DNA from 4 places in the Oryzihumus sp. genome. Region 1 is predicted to be linked to each of the others. Evidence: riboswitches for the same ligand, from Rfam matches in the RefSeq annotation. Region 1 holds a riboswitch; each other region holds the start of a gene.

Region 1 (4,505 bases):
GCTGCGGGTCAGTCCAGGTAGTCGCGCAGGACCTGCGAACGCGACGGGTGGCGCAGCTTGGACATCGTCTTGGACTCGATCTGGCGGATCCGCTCGCGGGTCACGCCGTAGACCTTGCCGATCTCGTCCAGCGTCTTGGGCTGGCCGTCGGTGAGGCCGAAGCGCATCGACACGACGCCCGCCTCACGCTCGGAGAGCGTGTCGAGCACCGAGTGCAGCTGCTCCTGCAGCAGCGTGAAGCTCACCGCGTCGGCCGGCACGACCGCCTCGGAGTCCTCGATGAGGTCACCGAACTCGCTGTCGCCGTCCTCGCCGAGCGGGGTGTGCAGCGAGATGGGCTCGCGGCCGTACTTCTGGACCTCGACAACCTTCTCGGGGGTCATGTCGAGCTCCTTGGCGAGCTCCTCCGGGGTGGGTTCGCGGCCGAGGTCCTGCAGCATCTGGCGCTGGACGCGGGCGAGCTTGTTGATGACCTCGACCATGTGCACCGGGATGCGGATGGTGCGGGCCTGGTCGGCCATCGCGCGGGTGATCGCCTGGCGGATCCACCACGTCGCGTAGGTCGAGAACTTGTAGCCCTTGGTGTAGTCGAACTTCTCGACCGCGCGGATCAGGCCGAGGTTGCCCTCCTGGATCAGGTCCAGGAAGAGCATGCCGCGACCGGTGTAGCGCTTGGCCAGGGAGACGACCAGACGCAGGTTGGCCTCGAGCAGGTGGTTCTTGGCCTTCTTGCCGTCCTGGGCGATCCACCACAGCTCACGCTTGAGCTTCATGTCGATCTTGTCGCCGGAGTTGAGCTTCTCCTCGGCGAACAGGCCGGCCTCGATGCGCTTGGCCAGCTCGACCTCCTGCTCGGCGTTGAGCAGGGCGACCTTGCCGATCTGCTTGAGGTAGTCCTTGACCGGGTCCGCGGTCGCACCGGCGGTGACGACCTGCTGGGCCGGGGCGTCCTCCTCGTCGTCGTCGCGGATGACGAAGCCGGCCTCCTCGGACTCCTCCTCCGTCTCCGCCTTGGCCGGGGCCTCGGCGTCCTCGGCTCCCTCCTCGACGACCGCCTCGGGCTCGTCCTCGACGGCGACGTCCTCGAGCTCGCTCTCGTCGACGTCGGTCGGCTCCTCGTCGACGTCGACGGCCTCCTCGACCCCCTCGGCAGCGGTCTCGGCGCCGGCCTTCTTGGCCGCGGCCTTCTTGGTGGTGGCCTTCTTCGCGGCCGCCTTCTTGGCCGGCGCGGCGGCGGCAGCAGCCGCGGCCTTGGGCGTCGCCGCCTTCGCCGCCGTCTTGGTGGCCGCGGGCTTGGCAGCGGTCTTCGTGGCGCCGGCAGCCTTCTTGGCGGGGGCCTTCTTCGTCGCCTTGGCCGTGGTGGTGCGGCGGGCCGAGGTGGCGGCAACCGCACGGTGCGCAGTGGCGGTGTCGAGGGTGACGCTGATCCCCTGCTCCTCCAGCGAGCGCAGGACGGCCTTCATCCGCTTGGGCTCCACCTCGGCACCGAGGAGGGCGTCGCGCAGCTGGCTGCTGTCGACCGAGCCGTGGGCGTTGCCGACCGCCAGGAGCTCCTGGAGGGCGGGGTGGGAGAACTCAGCCGGCAGCGGGCGCGCAGGGCGCTCCGCCGACGGGACGGGGTGGGCGTTCGACACAGGCGACACCGACTACCTTTCGTCGCGACTCTGGTGCACCGCAGGTCAGATCAGCTCCGAAAGCGGTGCCGACGGAGACCGAGGACGTTGCGGGAAGTTCGTGGTGACCGGATCGGCGGCGGCATCTCCGGTCGTGCAGATGAACATTGTAAAACGTCGGAGGTCATGCCCGCGCCCCGAGTGCCCGAAATCCGCGCCACCACAACGTTGCACACCGCCTCCGACCTGCAACAACGCTCGAGGCGGCCCGATCCTTCCCGCCCCTCGCGGTGCGCAACCCGTGGCGAGCCGCGCCGCCGCGCCCCTCAGCCCTCGGTCGGGGCCTTGACCGCCAGGACCGGACACGGGGCATCCAGCAGGATGCGCTGGGCGTTGGAGCCGAGGATGAGCTTGCCGACCGGCGTGCGCCGGCGCAGGCCGATCACGATGAAGTCGGCCTCGACCTCCTCGGCCGCGGCGATCAGGTCCTCGGCGGGCTCGTTGCCGCGCACCAGCTGGCGCACCTCGTGCTCGACCCCGACGTCGTCGAGCTGGGCCTGGACCCCGCGCAGCTCCTCGTCGAACCGGGTCGCCTCGTCGGCGTCCAGGTCCTTGCCGCCGCGGTTGGAGTTGATGACGATCAGCCGGGTGCGCCGCAGCAGGCACTCCTCGGCGGCACGGCGTAACGCCGCTCGCCCCTCCTTCGTCGGCACGTAGCCCACAACGACGGCCACCTGAACCTCCTCGTCCAGTCGCGCAGCGCGTGCTGCTCCGTGCGGCGACCGTACCGGATATCAGCGGGCGCGTCGTGAGGACGGTGACGCCTCGCCGAGGGCCTCGCGCAGGATCTGTCCGACCTGCCCGATCTCGATGAGGAAACCGTCGTGGCCGTAGTCCGAGCGAACCCGGTGCGCGGGGCCGACGGCGGCCGGCGCGGTCGCGATCTCGTCGGACAGCCGAGGCGGGTAGAGCCGGTCGGAGTCGACGCAGGCGACCGTGAGCCGGGCGGTCACCCGCTCCAGGGCGGCCTTCCAACCGCCGCGGCCGCGGCCCACGTCATGGGAGTTCATGGCCTCGGTGAGCACGAGGTAGGAGTTGGCGTCGAAACGCCGGGCCAGCTTGTCCGCGTGGTGGTCCAGGTAGCTCTCGACCGCGAACCGCCCCCCGCCGCCGAGCGGCTGCTCCTCCCCCTGCGGGTGGCGCCCGAAGCGCTCGGCCAGCTCGTGCTCGCTGCGGTAGGTCACGTGCGCGATCCGGCGCGCCAGGCCCAGCCCGGCGTCCGGGCCGACCGGGTGGCCGTAGTAGTCCCCGCCCCGGAAGTGCGGGTCCTGCCGGATGGCCAGCAGCTGCGGCTGGCACCAGGCGATCTGCTCGGCGGTGGCGTAGGCACCGCTGGCCAGCACGATGCAGGCCTCCACCCGGTCGGGGTGGGTGACCGCCCACTCCAGCGCCCGCATGCCGCCCATGGACCCGCCGAGGACGGCCGCCCAGCGCTCGACGCCGAGCGCGTCGGCCAGGCGGGCCTCCACCTCGACCTGGTCGCGGACGGTGACATAGGGGAAGCGGCTGCCCCAGGGGCGCCCGTCGGGGTCGCTGCTGGCCGGGCCGGTGGTGCCCTGGCACCCGCCGAGGACGTTGCTGGCGACGACGAGGAAACGGTTGGTGTCCAGCGGCCGGCCGGGACCGATCAGCCCGTCCCACCAGCCCGGCGTGGGGTGGCCCGCGCCGGCCGGTCCGGCGACGTGGCTGTCCCCGGTGAGGGCGTGCTCGACGAGGATGGCGTTGTCGCGGGCGGCGTTGAGCCGGCCCCACGTCTCATAGGCCACCCGCACCTCCGGCAGCGAGCCGCCGACCTCGAGGGCCAGGCCACCGACGGCGAGTTGCCGACGGCCGGGGCCGGTCGTGGCACGCAGCGGGTCGGAGATCACGGTCACGGCGGCTCCCTGGGAGGTCGTCAGGGCCCGGCCGGGCCCGCGCTTGCCACCTGTGGTCCAGGTGGCCCGGTCATCACCCGGGGCACCCCACCGCGGTGGAGGGTTGCCGTCCAGCAAGCCGGGGCTACGCGCTGGAGCTCATGACCTGCCCGCAACTGTACGCCCGACGCCCCACCGACCCGACCGACCGTCCGCGTGCTGGACCCCCCTGCCCAAGGGCCACACGGCTCAGGCGGAGGCGCGGTCGGGACGGATCGCGAGGTCGACCATGCGCTCCAGCAACGCGGCAAGCCGGTAGCCGGGGTCGACCGCCAGCGCCCGGTCCAGCGCGACTCGGGTGAGCGCGCCGTCGCCGCGCCACCAGGCGAGGTTGGCCAGCACCGTGAGGGCCGCGACCGCCCACTCGTCGGGAAGGACCCCGCACAGGGCCACCAGCCTGGCCTCGACCCGGCGCTGTGCGGTGACCTCGGCGACGTCCGGCTCCCCACGCCCCCAGCCACGCACGGGAAGGAAGCGGCGCAGCTGCTCACGCAGGCCCGGGTCGACCAGGTCCAGCTCGAGGGTGCCGGGACACAGCCAGGCGACCAGCGCGTCACGCAGGTGCACGTCGACCAGCGAGCACGCGGCCAGGGCGAGGTCGCCCGGCGGCAGGTCGGTGACCGCCGGGGCCGCGTCGTCCTCACGCAGCAGCTCGGCCCACACGGCCAGCGCCCGCGCTCGCTGCTTCTCCAGGTCGGGTTGGTGCTCGTCGTGGCCGTCCGACACCACCTGGAGCCACTCCTGCGCGCAGGCCCGCACCGCGCGGGTCAGCAGCGGGTGGGACCCCGGCTGCAGGCTGGCCACGAGGGCCTCCCGGTCGACCAGCGGCGCCACCTCCATGCCCACGAAGTCGGCCACCGCCGGCACCTCGTGGCCGGGCTGCAGCAGCGTGCCCGCCGTGGGGCAGCACGCCTCGCTG
Region 2 (4,505 bases), on a different contig from region 1:
AGCGTCACAGGACGAGGATGGCGGTTGCGCCGTCCGCTGTCAGCCGCAGGGTCCTCAGACCCTGCGCGTGGGGACGAATGCCTCTCGCGGGCGGGTGCCTGCCGGCGCACCGTGGAGCCACGGACGTCAGGGGAGAGGTGGTCGCCGATGCGCAGCCCACGGCAGGTCGCGACGCTGGCCCTCACCGTGTCCGTGCTCGCGGTGACCGCAGCCTGTGGCGGCTCCCCGGGGACCGGGGCAGCGCGTCCGTCCTCCACCGCCGGTATGCCGACCACGTCCGGCCGGCCGGCCACCTCCGGGCCGGCGACGAGCACCACGGGCCGCCCCACGCCGACGTCCACCCGGACGAGTGCACCCAGCCCGTCGACCCGCGCGAGCGTCACGACCCGGCCGACCAGCACTCCGCTTCCGACGGCTCCGGCACCGACGCGCACCACCCCGCGGCCGCCGACCACCTCGCCTCGGCCGGCGAACCCCGGGCTGCCGGCCCACCTGCTCGGCACCGTGGTCTCGCGCGTCCCCACGACGTCGAAGGTCGTCGCGCTGACTTTCGACGCCGGCGCCAACGGTGACGGCGTCCCCGCGATCCTGGCCACGCTCAAGGCCCAGCACGTGCCGGCCAGCTTCTGCCTCACCGGCGACTTCGTCCGCGCCTTCCCCGCGTTGTCCCGCCAGATGGCGACCTACGGGCGGATCGGCAACCACACCGACAACCACCCGCACCTGAGCACCCTGTCCGACGCCGCGGTGCGGACCGAGGTGAGCGACGGCGCCGCGGCGATCACCGCGGTGACCGGGCGCAGCCCCAGGCCGCTGTTCCGCTTCCCGTTCGGGGAGTACACCGCGCACACGCTGTCCCTGGTCAACGGCATGGGCTACGTCGCCGTCGGCTGGACCATCGACACCCTCGGATGGAAGGGCACCTCCGGCGGCCAGAGCGCCGACACCGTCGTGGCCCGGGTCCTGGCCGCGCGCACCCCCGGCGAGATCGTGCTCATGCACGTCGGGTCCAACCCCGACGACCACACCACCCTCGACGCGGACGCCCTGCCCCGAGTCATCAGCCAGCTGCGGGCAGCCGGATACTCGTTCGTCACGCTCTCGGCGCTCGGCATCTGAGCGGAGCGCCGGCGTCCGCCATGAGAGACGGCCGTTCCAGCGGCCGGGAGCGCGGCCTAATGTCGGTCACAGGTCATGAGTGTCAGCGCCAAGCCCCGGCTCGCTGACCGGCAACCCTCCACCGCGGTGGGGTGCCCCGGGTGAGGACCAGGCGGTGCGCCACAGGACGGCGCAACGCAAGCGCGGAGACACCCTTGGTGGTATCCCCGCACCTCGCGTGAGGTGCGCCCCGCACCTCTCGCGACCACTCGTCATACGTGAGAAGTGCTGAGAGGCAAGGGAACCCGATGACTGACACCACCCCGAACTGGTCCTTCGAGACGCGGCAGGTCCACGCCGGCCAGGTCCCCGACGAGGCGACCGGCGCGCGGGCACTGCCCATCTACCAGACCACCTCCTACGTGTTCCGCGACACCGACCACGCGGCGAACCTGTTCGCGCTCAAGGAGTTCGGCAACATCTACACGCGGATCATGAACCCCACCCAGGACGCGGTGGAGCAGCGGATCGCCTCGCTCGAGGGTGGCGTCGGCGCGCTGCTGGTCGCCTCGGGCCAGGCCGCCGAGACGCTGGCGATCCTGAACATCGCCGAGGCCGGCGACCACGTCGTGGCCAGCCCCTCGCTCTACGGCGGCACCTTCAACCTGCTCAAGCACACGCTGCCCAAGTTCGGGCTCGAGGTGACCTTCGTGGCCGATCCCAACGACATCGAGTCGTGGAAGGCCGCGGTCCGCCCCAACACCAAGCTGTTCTTCGCCGAGACCATCTCGAACCCCAAGTCCGAGGTGCTCGACATCGAGGCGGTCGCGCGCGTCGCCCACGAGGCCGGGGTGCCGCTGGTGGTGGACAACACGATCGCCACGCCCTACCTGATCCGCCCGCTGGAGTGGGGCGCCGACGTGGTCGTGCACTCGGCCACGAAGTACCTCGGCGGCCACGGCACGGCGATCGCGGGCGTCATCGTCGACGGCGGCACGTTCGACTACGGCCGCGATCCGGAGAAGTTCCCCAACTACAACACCCCGGAGGAGAGCTACCACGGGCTCGTCTTCGCCCGGGACCTCGGCGTCGGCAGCCCGCTCGGGGCCAACCTGGCGTTCATCCTCAAGGCGCGGGTGCAGCTGCTGCGCGACCTCGGGTCGGCGATCTCGCCGTTCAACGCCTTCCTCATCGCCCAGGGCGTCGAGACGCTCAGCCTGCGCCTGGACCGGCACCTGGAGAACACCCGCAAGGTCGCGGCGTTCCTCCAGGGCCGCGACGAGGTCGAGCGCGTGGTGTGGGCCTCGCTGCCCGAGCACGAGAGCTACGCCAAGGCGCAGAAGTACAGCCCCAAGGGCGCCGGCGCCGTGCTGGCGTTCGAGATCCAGGGCGGCCTCGAGGCGGGGAAGCGGTTCGTCGAGGCGCTGACCCTGCACAGCCACGTCGCCAACATCGGTGACGTGCGCTCGCTGGCGATCCACCCGGCGTCGACGACCCACTCCCAGGGCCCGGACAGCGACCGGCTCGCCGCCGGCGTGACGCCCGGGCTCGTGCGCCTCGCGGTGGGCATCGAGCACATCGACGACATCCTCGCCGACCTCGAACAGGGGTTCACCGCGGCCAAGGGCGCCTGACCTTCGACTTCTTGCGGGCAGACGACTGACAAAAGTTGACATCTGTCAGTTGTCAGCGCATGGTGGAGCCATCCCCCAGCACCGGAAGGCTCCACCATGCGCACCCGCACCCTCGGCTCCGCCGGCCCCGTCGTCTCGGCCCTCGGCCTCGGCGCGATGGGCATGTCCGACCTCTACGGCCCCGCTGACGAGGCCGAGGCGATCGCCACCATCCACGCTGCGCTCGACGCCGGTGTGAGCCTGATCGACACCGGTGACTTCTACGCCTCCGGGCACAACGAGATGCTCATCGGCCGGGCGCTCAAGGGCCGCGACCGCGACCAGGTGGCCCTCAGCGTCAAGTTCGGCGCCCTGCGTGGTCCCGACCGCAGCTGGCTGGGTGTCGACGGCCGCCCCGCCGCGGTCAAGAGCGCGCTGGCCTACACGCTCCAGCGCCTGGGCACCGACCACATCGACACCTACCGGCTGGCCCGCCTCGACCCGCACGTCCCGATCGAGGAGACCGTCGGCGCCATCGCCGAGTGTGTCGAGGCCGGCTGGGTCCGCCACGTCGGCCTGTCGGAGGTCGGCCCCGACACGATCCGGCGCGCGGCGGCCGTGCACCCGATCGCCGACCTGCAGATCGAGTACTCCCTGGTCTCGCGTGGCATCGAGGCGCAGATCCTGCCGACCACCCGCGAGCTAGGCATCGGCATCACCGCCTACGGCGTGCTCTCCCGTGGGCTGCTCAGCGGCCGCTGGAGCCCCGAGCGCAAGATGAGCGCCGGTGACTTCCGGGCCTACAGCCCCCGCTTCCAGGGCGAGAACCTCCAGCAGAACCTGCGCCTTGTCGAGGCCCTGCGCGAGGTCGCCGAAGCCAGGGGCGCGACCGTTGCCCAGGCCGCCATCGCCTGGGTTCTCTCCCGAGGTGAGGACATCGTGCCGCTGGTCGGCGCACGTCGTCCCGACCGCCTGGCCGAGGCCCTCGGCGCCCTCGACCTCGACCTGAGCGCCGACGACCTCGCCGCGCTCCAGGCGGCTGTGCCGGCCGAGGCGGTGGCGGGCACCCGCTACGACGCCCAGCAGATGGCGTTCCTGGACAGCGAGCGCCGGACCGTGGACGCCTGATGGCCGAGGCCCTGACGGCTGAGCAGGTGCTCGTGGCGGCGGAGGACGTCCTGCGCCGCTACGGCCCGGCCAAGGCCACCGTGGTCGACGTCGCGCACGAGCTCGGCGTCAGCCACGGCAGCGTCTACCGCCACTTCCCGAGCAAGGCCGCGCTGCGCGACGCCGTGTCCGAGCACTGGCTGGCGCGCCTGTCCGACCCGCTCGAGAAGGTCGTGGCCTCGAAAGCGCCTGCGCCGCAACGGATCCGCACTTGGGTCAAGCAGCTGAGTGCCGCGAAGCGCCGGATGGCCCTGGAGGACCCGCAGCTGTTCGCGACCTATCACGAGATCGCCAGCGGGTCCCGGGATGTCGTGCGGGCCCACGAGGCCACCCTCGCCGACCAGCTCAGCCGGATCATCGCCGACGGTATGTCGCGTGGGGAGCTCGCGAGCGCCCTCACCGCAGAGCAGGCCGGGCAGGCGGTCTTCCACGCCGTGATCTGGTTCTGCCACCCCGCCCACGCGGGGGAGTGGGGCGGCCCCGGCGTCGAGCAGGCCCTCGACCGGGTCTGCACGGTGGTGCTCGACGGGCTGCGCCCGCGCTGACCCGCGGTTCCTCGACTCCGGTGAAGACTTCACCACACCCGGGTGTGCCGAAGTCTTCACCGTGTCCACGGCGGGGCAGTGA
Region 3 (4,505 bases), on a different contig from region 1:
CACGTTGGCCTTGATCAGGCCGGTGACCACGTCGACCGACGGACGCTGCGTCGCGAGCACCAGGTGGATGCCGGCGGCGCGGGCGAGCTGGGTGATGCGGACGCTCGACTCCTCGACGTCGCGGGGGGCGACCATCATGAGGTCGGCGAGCTCGTCGACGATGACCAGCAGGTAGGGGTAGGGCTGGATCACCCGCTCCGAGCCGGGCAGGGGCTTGACCTTGCCGGCCTTGACCGCCTTGTTGAAGTCGTCGACGTGCTTGTAGCCGAACGCCGCGAGGTCGTCGTAGCGGGTGTCCATCTCGCGCACGACCCACTGCAGCGCCTCGGCGGCCTTCTTGGGGTTGGTGATGATCGGCGTGATCAGGTGCGGGATGCCCTCGTAGCCGGTGAGCTCGACGCGCTTGGGGTCGACCAGCACCATGCGCACCTCATCGGGGGTGGCGCGCATGAGGATCGAGGTGATCATCGAGTTCACGAAGCTGGACTTGCCGGCTCCGGTGGCGCCGGCGACCAGCAGGTGCGGCATCTTGGCGAGGTTGGCGATGACGTAGCCGCCCTCGACGTCCTTGCCGACGCCCATGACCATCGGGTGCTCGTTGTTGCGCGCGGTCTGGCTGCGCAGCACGTCGCCGAGGCTGACCTTCTCGCGGTCGGTGTTGGGGATCTCGATGCCGATCGCGGACTTGCCCGGGATCGGGCTGAGGATGCGCACGTCGGCCGAGGCGACGGCATACGCGATGTTCTTGGAGAGCGCGGTGACGCGCTCGACCTTGACGCCGGGGCCGAGCTCGACCTCGTAGCGGGTCACCGTGGGCCCGCGCATGAACCCGGTGACCTGGGCGTCGATCTCGAACTGTTCGAGCACCTCGGTGAGCGACTCGACGACCTTGTCATTGGCGGCGCTGCGGGTCTTGTGCGGCGAGCCCGGGGCCAGGATCGCGTTGTCGGGCAACGTGTAGGTCACGTCGCCGGCGAGGGCGAGCTGCTCGACGCGCTGCGGCAGCGGGCTGGTGGGCGGCGGCTCCAGCGGGGCCTTGGCGGGCACGGCAGCCGCGCCGGCGGCGGGAGCAGCTGAGGCACCGGCTCGGGCGGAGGCGAGCGCCGCGGCCGCGGCGTCCTCCCCCGGCGCGAGCGTGCCGGGCGGGGTGGGCCGCTTCTCCCCCGGCCGGTAGCCCTTGGCCCTGGCCTCGCGGGCCACGATCGCGGCCTGCTCGAAGGCCTCGTCCCCGTCCAGGCCCCCGTCGGCGACAGCCCGGCGGCGGCGCGGCCTGGGCTGCGGCTCGGGTTCGGGCTCCGGCTCGGGCTCGGGCTTGCGGTGCAGGGCCCAGTCGCGCAGCTCGCCCAGCCGGGTCGGCACCATGTGGACCGGCGTGGCGGTGGTCACCAGCAGCCCGAAGGCCCCCAGCAGCAACAGGATCGGCACCGCGCCGTAGACGGTGACGCCCGCGACGACCGGGCTCGAGGCGAGGAAGCCGATGATGCCGCCGGCCTCGCGCATCGAGGGCGCCCCGTCGGACGGGCTCGGCACCCCGGCGGAGATGTGCACCAGGCCGGCAGCGGAGAAGGCCAGGGCCGTCAGGCCGATGCCGATGCGGTTGGTCGAGGAGGCCTCGTCGGGGGCGCGCAGCAGGCGCAGCCCCAGCAGGATCAGGACGATCGGGACGGCCAGGCCGACCCGGCCGAAGGTGCCGGCCACCACGGCGTGGACCACGTCGCCGACCGGACCGCGCAGCGCCCACCACTCGCGCGCGGCCACGATGATGGCCAGGGCGATGAGCGCGAAGCCGACGCCGTCGCGACGGTGCTCCGGCTCGAGCTCACGCGCGCTGTGGCCGACCTTGCGGACCGTGCCGCCGGCCAGGTGGGCCACGCCCATCCACGCACCACGCACGGCGCGCACCGGCCAGGGCAGGGTGGCCGCCCGGGGCGCGGGCTTGCGCGGCGCCGGCTTGCGGGCAGCAGGCTTGCGGGCGGCGGGCTTGCGATTGGCCGCAGGCGTCCGCGCCGCCGGGCGCGCGGCGCCGCCGCGTCCCGAGGAGCTCGAGCGCGAGGAGGAGGTCGTCCGGGTCGCCACCTTCGCAGGCTACGCGATCGCCCCGACGACATCACGCGTCACACGCGCCCCGGCCTCCGGCGCGTCGCGTGGCGGGCGCCCGTCACCGGGGCTGCTCCCGGCTGCCGCCCCGGTCGCCAGGTCTCACATCCCGGGACATCACTCCCGAAAGGTGGGCAGGCCCGCGCCGGCGCCGCTACGGTCGAGCCCAGGTCATGAGTGCCAGCGTCAAGCCCCGGCTTGCTGGCCGGCAACCCTCCTGTCGCGGCGGGGTGCTCCGGGTGACGACCCGGTCGGCCCGCGCCCGCGGTGCCGGCAAGCGCGGACCGGCGAGCCCGAAGGCCTCGATGGTCCACCGGACCACCGAGGAGTGAGCTTCGTTGTCGATCGCCACCATCAGCCGGACCCACCACCAGGCGCCCGCCCCCGCCCCGCGGGACCACCTGCGCCCCGTTCCCGCGCTGCCGCAGGACCTCCTGACGCCGCTGCCGCGCACCGTGGCCGCCGACCTGGGCGTGCCCACGCTGCACCGGACGGTCGTGGACTACGCCAACTTCGACCACGCGGCGAGCACCCCGGCACTGGAGTCCGTCCAGGCCGCGGTCGATGCCGCGCTGCGCACCTACTCCTCGGTGCACCGCGGCAACGGCTACGCCTCGAAGGTGACCAGCGCGTGGTACGAGCAGGCCCGCGAGCAGGTGGCCTCCTTCGTCGGGGCGCGCGAGGAGGACCTGGTCGTCTTCACCCGCAACACCACCGACTCGCTCAACCTCCTGGCACGGGCGCTGCCCCGGCGCACCACGACGTTCGTCTTCGAGTCCGAGCACCACGCGGCGCTGCTGCCCTGGGACGAGCGGCGAACCGTGCGCCTGCCCGTGCCCGGCAGCGTGGCGGACGCCCTGGTGCTGCTCGAGGAGGCGCTGGCCGAGCACGCCCGGTCCAGCGACGGACCACGGCTGGTCGTGGTCACCGGAGCATCCAACGTCACCGGTGAGCTGTGGCCCGTGGAGCGGGTCACCGAGGTCGCCCGCCGGTATGCCGCGCGCGTGGCCCTGGACGCCGCGCAGCTCGCCCCGCACCGGCGCATCGACCTGGACGCGCTTGACGTGGACTACGTGGCGTTCTCCGGGCACAAGCTCTACGCCCCCTTCGGTGCGGGCGTCCTGGTCGGCCGGGCCGACTGGCTCGACGCGGCGGCGCCCTACCTGCGCGGCGGTGGGGCGACGGCACGGGTCAGCGAGCGTGAGGTGCAGTGGAGCCAGGGGGCGGCCCGGCACGAGGCGGGCAGCCCCAACGTCATCGGCGCGATCGCCCTGGCCGCCGCGTGTGCCACGGTCGAGGCCCACCGTGACGCGATCGAGGCCCACGAGTCGGCCCTGGCGCAGCGCCTGCAGTCCGGGCTCGCCGTCATCGAGGGCGTGACCACGTGGTCGGTGTTCGGTGAGGAGCACGACCGGGTGGGGGTGGTGACCTTCACGGTGGACGGCGTCGACAGCTCACTGGTGTCGGCGTCGCTGTCGGCCGAGCACGGGATCGGCGTGCGGGACGGCAAGTTCTGTGCGCACCTGCTCGTGGACGCCCTGCTCGACGGTCCGGGCGCCCCGGCGACCGCGGTGCGCGCCAGCGTCGGGCTCGCCAACACGTTGGAGCACGTCGACCGGTTGGTGTCGGCGGTGCGCCGGCTGGCGGAGCAGGGACCGGCCTTCGACTATGCGCTGACCGACGCCGGCTGGGAGCCGGTGCACGACCCGCGCGACCTGTCCCTGCCCCGCCCCTGGTGAGCGAGGCCCGTCACGGGTGACGGGTGCGGTGCGGCTTGGGCAGCGGGTTGCGGACGCCGGCCGGCCAGGTCTCGATCGGGTCGTCCCACTCGCGGCTGCGGTGGGTGTCGGCGCCGAAGCGCGGGGCCAGGACGGCGATGACGACGAGTGCGGCAAACATGATGAGGAGTTCCATGGCAGAAATCATGCGCTTGACCTGATCCCTGCCACGAGTGGCAGAAATGTCATGAGACATCGATTTCCCGCCAGATCGGTGCCATGCTGGGGACATGCTCCGCGACGTCGCCGTGCCGGTCCTGCCGGACCTGTCCCCCTTCGAGCTCGGCGTGCTCTGCGAGGTGTTCGGTATCGACCGGACCGACCAGGGCGTGCCGAAGTTCGACTTCGCGATCTGCGCCGAGCAGCCCGGCGTGCCGATGCCGACCCGCACCGGCTTCTCGATCAGCGCCGAGCACGGCTTCGACCGGCTCGCCAGCGCCGACCTCATTGCCGTCCCGGCGATCGACACCGGCCCCTACCCCGAGGCCCTGCTGCAGGCCCTGCGTGACGCGGTCGCCCGCGGCGCCCGGGTCATGAGCGTGTGCTCCGGTGCGTTCGTGCTGGCCGCCGCCGGCGTGCTCGACGGGCGGCGCGCCACTACCCACTGGGCCCACGCGGACGACCTCGCCG
Region 4 (4,505 bases), on a different contig from region 1:
AAGATCGAGGTGCGTCCGTTCCTGTGAACCGGACCGAGGTCGGCGAGGCGATCACCCGGGTCCACCACGAGCAGTGGGCGCGGGTGGTCGCCGCCCTGGCCCGGCGCTTCGGCGACCTCGACATCGCCGAGGAGGCGGCGGCCGAGGCGTTCGCGACCGCGGTCGAGCGGTGGCCGGCCGACGGCGTCCCGCCCAACCCCGGCGGCTGGCTGACCACGACCGCCACCCGCAAGGCCATCGACCGGATCCGACGCGAGCACAAGCGGGACGACAAGCAGAAGGAGGCTCAGATGGTGCTCGATGACGACCCGCCCGAGCCTCTCGGCGCCGTCGACGACGAGCGGCTGCGGCTGATCTTCACCTGCTGCCACCCGGCGCTCGCGATGGAGACCCGCGTGGCGCTGACGCTGCGCATGGTCGGCGGTCTGACCATGCCCGAGATCGCCCGCGCGTTCCTGGTGCAGGAGACGACCATGGCCCAGCGGATCACCCGGGCCAAGGCCAAGATCAAGGCCGCCCGCATCCCGTATCGCGTGCCGTCCGCGGAGGACCTCCCGGCACGCGTCTCCGGCGTCCTCGCCGTCCTCTTCCTCGTCTTCAACGAGGGCTACCTGGCGAGCGGCCCCGACACCGACCCCGTGCGTCACGACCTGACCGCCGAGGCGATCCGGCTGACGCGCCTGGTCCGTGCACTCCTGCCGGAGGACGGTGAGGTGGCCGGGCTTCTGGCGTTGATGCTCCTCACCGAGGCCCGCCGCACCGCCCGCGTCTCGTCGAGCGGCGAGCTGGTCAGCCTCGCCGAGCAGGACCGAGGTGTCTGGGACGCGGCGCTGGTCGCCGAGGGGCACCAGCTGGTGCGCGAGCGTCTGGCCATGGGGAGGCCCCCGGGCCGCTACCAGGTCCTCGCCGCGATCAACGCCGTGCACACCTCTGCCCGCGACGTGCGCGACACCGACTGGTCGCAGGTCGTCGCCCTCTACGACCAGCTCGTCCGCCTCGACCCGTCACCCATCGTCGCCCTCAACCGGGCCGTCGCGGTCGCTGAGCTCGACGGCCCGGAAGTGGCACTGGCGGCCGTCGACCGTCTCGCGGACACGCTGGCCGGCTACCACGCCTTCCATGCGACCCGCGCCGACCTGTTGCGCCGGTTGGGCCGCAGCCAGGAGTCCCGCGCGGCGTACGACGCGGCCATCGGGCTCACGGGCAACACCGCCGAGATCGCCTACCTGACCCGCCGTCGCGACCAGCTGGGGTAGTGCCCGCGCGAACCGCATGCGGGTCCTCGCCGTGCCATCGGCCCCGAGCGGGTCGTCCCCGTGCCGGCATCCCAGCATGCGAGAGACAATTCCTACTCATTTGATAGGCGATCCCTGAACGGCTAGTTTCGGGGCAGGTCACGAGCTCCAGCGCACAGCCCCGGCTTGCTGGACGGCAACCCTCTCATTCGCGGTGGGGTGCTCCGGGTGAAGACCTGGCTCCGGTCGACCGACCGGAGCAAGCGCGAGGCTCGATGCCTCCATCGAGGACGGAAACCCATGAGGGCCAAGGGATCTGGGAGCAGCGGGCCACCCTCGCTCTACCCGGCCCGGCGTCGGCACGTCGACCTCCTCCGGGTCTCCAGCGCGCTCTGTCGCCGCTGACCAGAGCAGTCCTCCTCCTCTCGCACCAGCGAGAACCCTTCCCCAGCAACGGCTCTGCGCCGGCCGGCCCTCCGCGGGCCAAGTCGCACGGCCGGCGATGCCCCCTGCCCATGAAAGGACCCCTCATGGCTGTCATAGCCACCATCTCCAGCAGTCCCTCCACCGCCTCCCGCACCGACGGGGTGCTCTCCGAGATCTCCCGGCAGCTGCAACAAGCGGGGCACCTCGTCGCCCCGATCGTCCTGCGGGACCTTCCCGCCGGGCCGCTGCTGCGCGGCGACGCCGACGACCCGGACATCGCCGCAGCGGTGGGCAGCCTCGAGGCAGCCGATGCGGTCGTCGTCTCGACCCCGGTCTACAAGGCGGCCTACGGCGGGCTGCTCAAGACCTTCCTGGACCTGCTTCCGCAGTTCGCGCTGCGCGGCAAGGTCGTCCTTCCCGTGGCCACCGGCGGCACGCCCGCACACGTCCTCGCCGTCGACTACGCCCTGCGACCGGTGCTCGCCAGTCTCGGCCCCAGCAGCATCAGCCCGGGCTGGTTCGTCCTGGCCGGCGAGGTCACCCTCTTCGAGAGCGGCGAGGTGCTGCTCGAGGAGTCGGCGGCGCGGCCGCTGCGCGAGGTGACTGCGGTCTTCCTCGACACCCTCGCCGGACGCACCCTCCTCGGCGCCCGCCCCGAGCGCCGCGAGGCGGTGGCCTGATGCGCGCGCGGACCACGACCCGGCTCCTCGTCCTGACCCTGGGCGGCGCCGCTGCCCTCACGGCGTGCTCCCTGCCCTCCACCGAGGCGGCCGGCTCGGCGAAGGGGCCGGTGACCCTGCGCTACCAGGGCTCGGCCAACAACGTCACCCTGCCCGAGCTCGCCGCCGAGCTCGGCTACTTCCCCACGATCCGGCTCAGGTGGGTCGGCAACACCACCAGCGGACCCCAGGACATCCAGTCGGCCGCGACCGGCCAGACCGACTTCGGGGGCGCCTTCTCGGGTGCCGTCGTCAAGCTGGTCGACGCCGGAGCCCCGGTCAAGGCGGTCGTCAACTACTACGGCTCGGACGCCCGGTCGTTCATCGGCTTCTACGTCAAGGACAGCAGCGGCATCCGCACGGCCCGGGACCTCATCGGCAGGAAGATCGCCGTCAACACCCTGGGCGCCCACGCCGAGGCCGTGATCGACACCTACCTGGAGAAGAACGGGCTCACCCCGGCCGAGGTCCAGAAGGTCCAGCTCGTCGTCCTGCCGCCGAACGACAGCGAGCAGGCCCTGCGGCGGGGGCAGGTCGACGCCGCCGCCCTGAGCGGGGTGCTCCAGGACCACGCGGTCGCCGCAGGCGGGCTGCGCTCGCTCTTCAGCGACTACAGCCTGTTCGGCGCCTTCAACGGCGGACAGTACGTCCTGCGCGAGGACTTCATCGCCCAGCACCCTTCAGCCGCAAGGGAGTTCGTCACCGGTGTCGCGAAGGCGATCGAGTGGGAGCGCACCACCCCACGGGACCAGGTCATCGCGAAGTTCACCTCGATCATCACGAAGCGCGGCCGCAACGAGAAGACCGACAACCTCAGGTACTGGAAGAGCGTCGGCATCCCGTCCCGGGGCGGGGCGATCAGCGACGAGGACTTCACGCGGTGGCAGGCCTGGCTCGAGCAGGCCGGGATCGTGGACAAGGGCGACCTCAAGCCGTCCCGCCTCTACACGAACGCGTTCAACGGCCTCGCGACCGGGGGTGCCCGATGACCTCCGGGATCGAGCTGCGTGGCGTCACCAAGGACTTCGTCGTCAGGCCGGGGCGCGGCGGTCCCGGGACGAGCGTCCTGCGTGCCCTCGAGGACGTCTCCCTGTGCGTGCCACCGGGCGAGTTCCTCACGCTCGTCGGGCCGAGCGGGTCCGGCAAGACCACCCTTCTCGACCTCCTCGGCGGGCTCAGCCGCCCCACCGCCGGCAGCGTGCTCGTCGACGGCCGGGAGGTCACCGGGCCCGGTCTGGACCGGGGCATCGTCTTCCAGCAGTACGCCCTGTTCCCCTGGCGCACCACCCTGGCCAACGTCACGTTCGGCCTGGAGCAGCTCGGGCTCACGCGGCGCGAGCGCACGGAGCGGGCCCGGGAGCACCTCGCCCTCGTGGGGCTCGACGGGTTCGAGGACCGCTACCCCCATGAGCTCTCCGGCGGCATGAAGCAGCGAGTGGCCATCGCGCGCAGCCTCGCCTACCGGCCCGGGATCCTGCTCATGGACGAGCCGTTCGCGGCGCTGGACGCCCAGACGCGCGACCAGCTGCAGGATGAGCTGCTGCGGATCTGGCGGGCCACGGGCACCACGGTCGTGTTCATCACCCACCGCATCGAGGAGGCGGTCTACCTCGGTCAGCGGGTCGCCGTCCTCAGCTCGAGGCCGGGGCGGCTCAAGGCCCTCGTCGACATCGACCTCGGCGACCGCCGGTCCACGAACGACCTGCGTTCCGATCCCGCGTTCGTGCGCTACCGCCACGACGTCTGGACCCTCCTGCACGACGAGGTGCGCCGCGCCCAGGAGGCCGGCCACCTCAAGGTCCAGCCCGACGGCACCGAGAGGGCAGCCTGATGAGCACCGCAACCGTCGACACGACCTCCACCACCGCCGACACCCCGGCTGGCCGCCGGAGCACCCCCGCCCCACCCGGGAGCGGTGCGGCTGCGGCACTGCCCAGACCGCACCGCTTACTGCTGGCCCTGGGCAGGGGAGCCCGGCGTTCGGCGGCCGTGGTGCTCTTCCTCCTGCTGTGGGAGCTCGGCCCGCAGTACCTGCTCGACCCCGCCAGGAAGGTGTTCCTGCCGCCCCTGCACGTGGTGCTGCAGGCGTGGTGGGGCCTGGTCGAGGATGGTCAGCTGCAGCAGC

Evidence for each region. A riboswitch is a leader RNA that binds a small molecule or an ion and turns the genes downstream of it on or off. The one in region 1 is predicted to bind S-adenosylmethionine.
Region 2: another riboswitch for S-adenosylmethionine. It lies ahead of ACXVGS_RS16785 (bifunctional o-acetylhomoserine/o-acetylserine sulfhydrylase); the one in region 1 lies ahead of metX (homoserine O-acetyltransferase MetX).
Region 3: another riboswitch for S-adenosylmethionine. It lies ahead of ACXVGS_RS10165 (aminotransferase class V-fold PLP-dependent enzyme); the one in region 1 lies ahead of metX (homoserine O-acetyltransferase MetX).
Region 4: another riboswitch for S-adenosylmethionine. It lies ahead of ssuE (NADPH-dependent FMN reductase); the one in region 1 lies ahead of metX (homoserine O-acetyltransferase MetX).

The regions. Positions count from the first base shown of each region.
Region 1 covers NZ_JBTCWL010000004.1:76,882-81,386, forward strand. The annotation lists gene ACXVGS_RS01725 (RNA polymerase sigma factor) at 9-1,634, opposite strand; gene ACXVGS_RS01730 (universal stress protein) at 1,940-2,347, opposite strand; gene metX (homoserine O-acetyltransferase MetX) at 2,408-3,547, opposite strand; SAM riboswitch class IV at 3,582-3,693, opposite strand; gene ACXVGS_RS01740 (DUF4192 domain-containing protein) at 3,776-4,505, opposite strand, start outside.
Region 2 covers NZ_JBTCWL010000082.1:6,793-11,297, reverse strand. The annotation lists gene ACXVGS_RS16795 (FUSC family protein) at 1-8, opposite strand, end outside; gene ACXVGS_RS16790 (polysaccharide deacetylase family protein) at 148-1,119, shown strand; SAM riboswitch class IV at 1,191-1,308, shown strand; gene ACXVGS_RS16785 (bifunctional o-acetylhomoserine/o-acetylserine sulfhydrylase) at 1,407-2,732, shown strand; gene ACXVGS_RS16780 (aldo/keto reductase) at 2,829-3,839, shown strand; gene ACXVGS_RS16775 (TetR family transcriptional regulator) at 3,839-4,423, shown strand.
Region 3 covers NZ_JBTCWL010000032.1:18,598-23,102, reverse strand. The annotation lists gene ACXVGS_RS10170 (DNA translocase FtsK) at 1-2,076, opposite strand, end outside; SAM riboswitch class IV at 2,267-2,383, shown strand; gene ACXVGS_RS10165 (aminotransferase class V-fold PLP-dependent enzyme) at 2,436-3,836, shown strand; gene ACXVGS_RS10160 (hypothetical protein) at 3,847-4,011, opposite strand; gene ACXVGS_RS10155 (helix-turn-helix domain-containing protein) at 4,106-4,505, shown strand, end outside.
Region 4 covers NZ_JBTCWL010000021.1:30,073-34,577, reverse strand. The annotation lists gene ACXVGS_RS07540 (YciI family protein) at 1-27, shown strand, start outside; gene ACXVGS_RS07535 (RNA polymerase sigma factor) at 24-1,256, shown strand; SAM riboswitch class IV at 1,393-1,507, shown strand; gene ssuE (NADPH-dependent FMN reductase) at 1,766-2,341, shown strand; gene ACXVGS_RS07525 (ABC transporter substrate-binding protein) at 2,341-3,369, shown strand; gene ACXVGS_RS07520 (ABC transporter ATP-binding protein) at 3,366-4,211, shown strand; gene ACXVGS_RS07515 (ABC transporter permease) at 4,211-4,505, shown strand, end outside.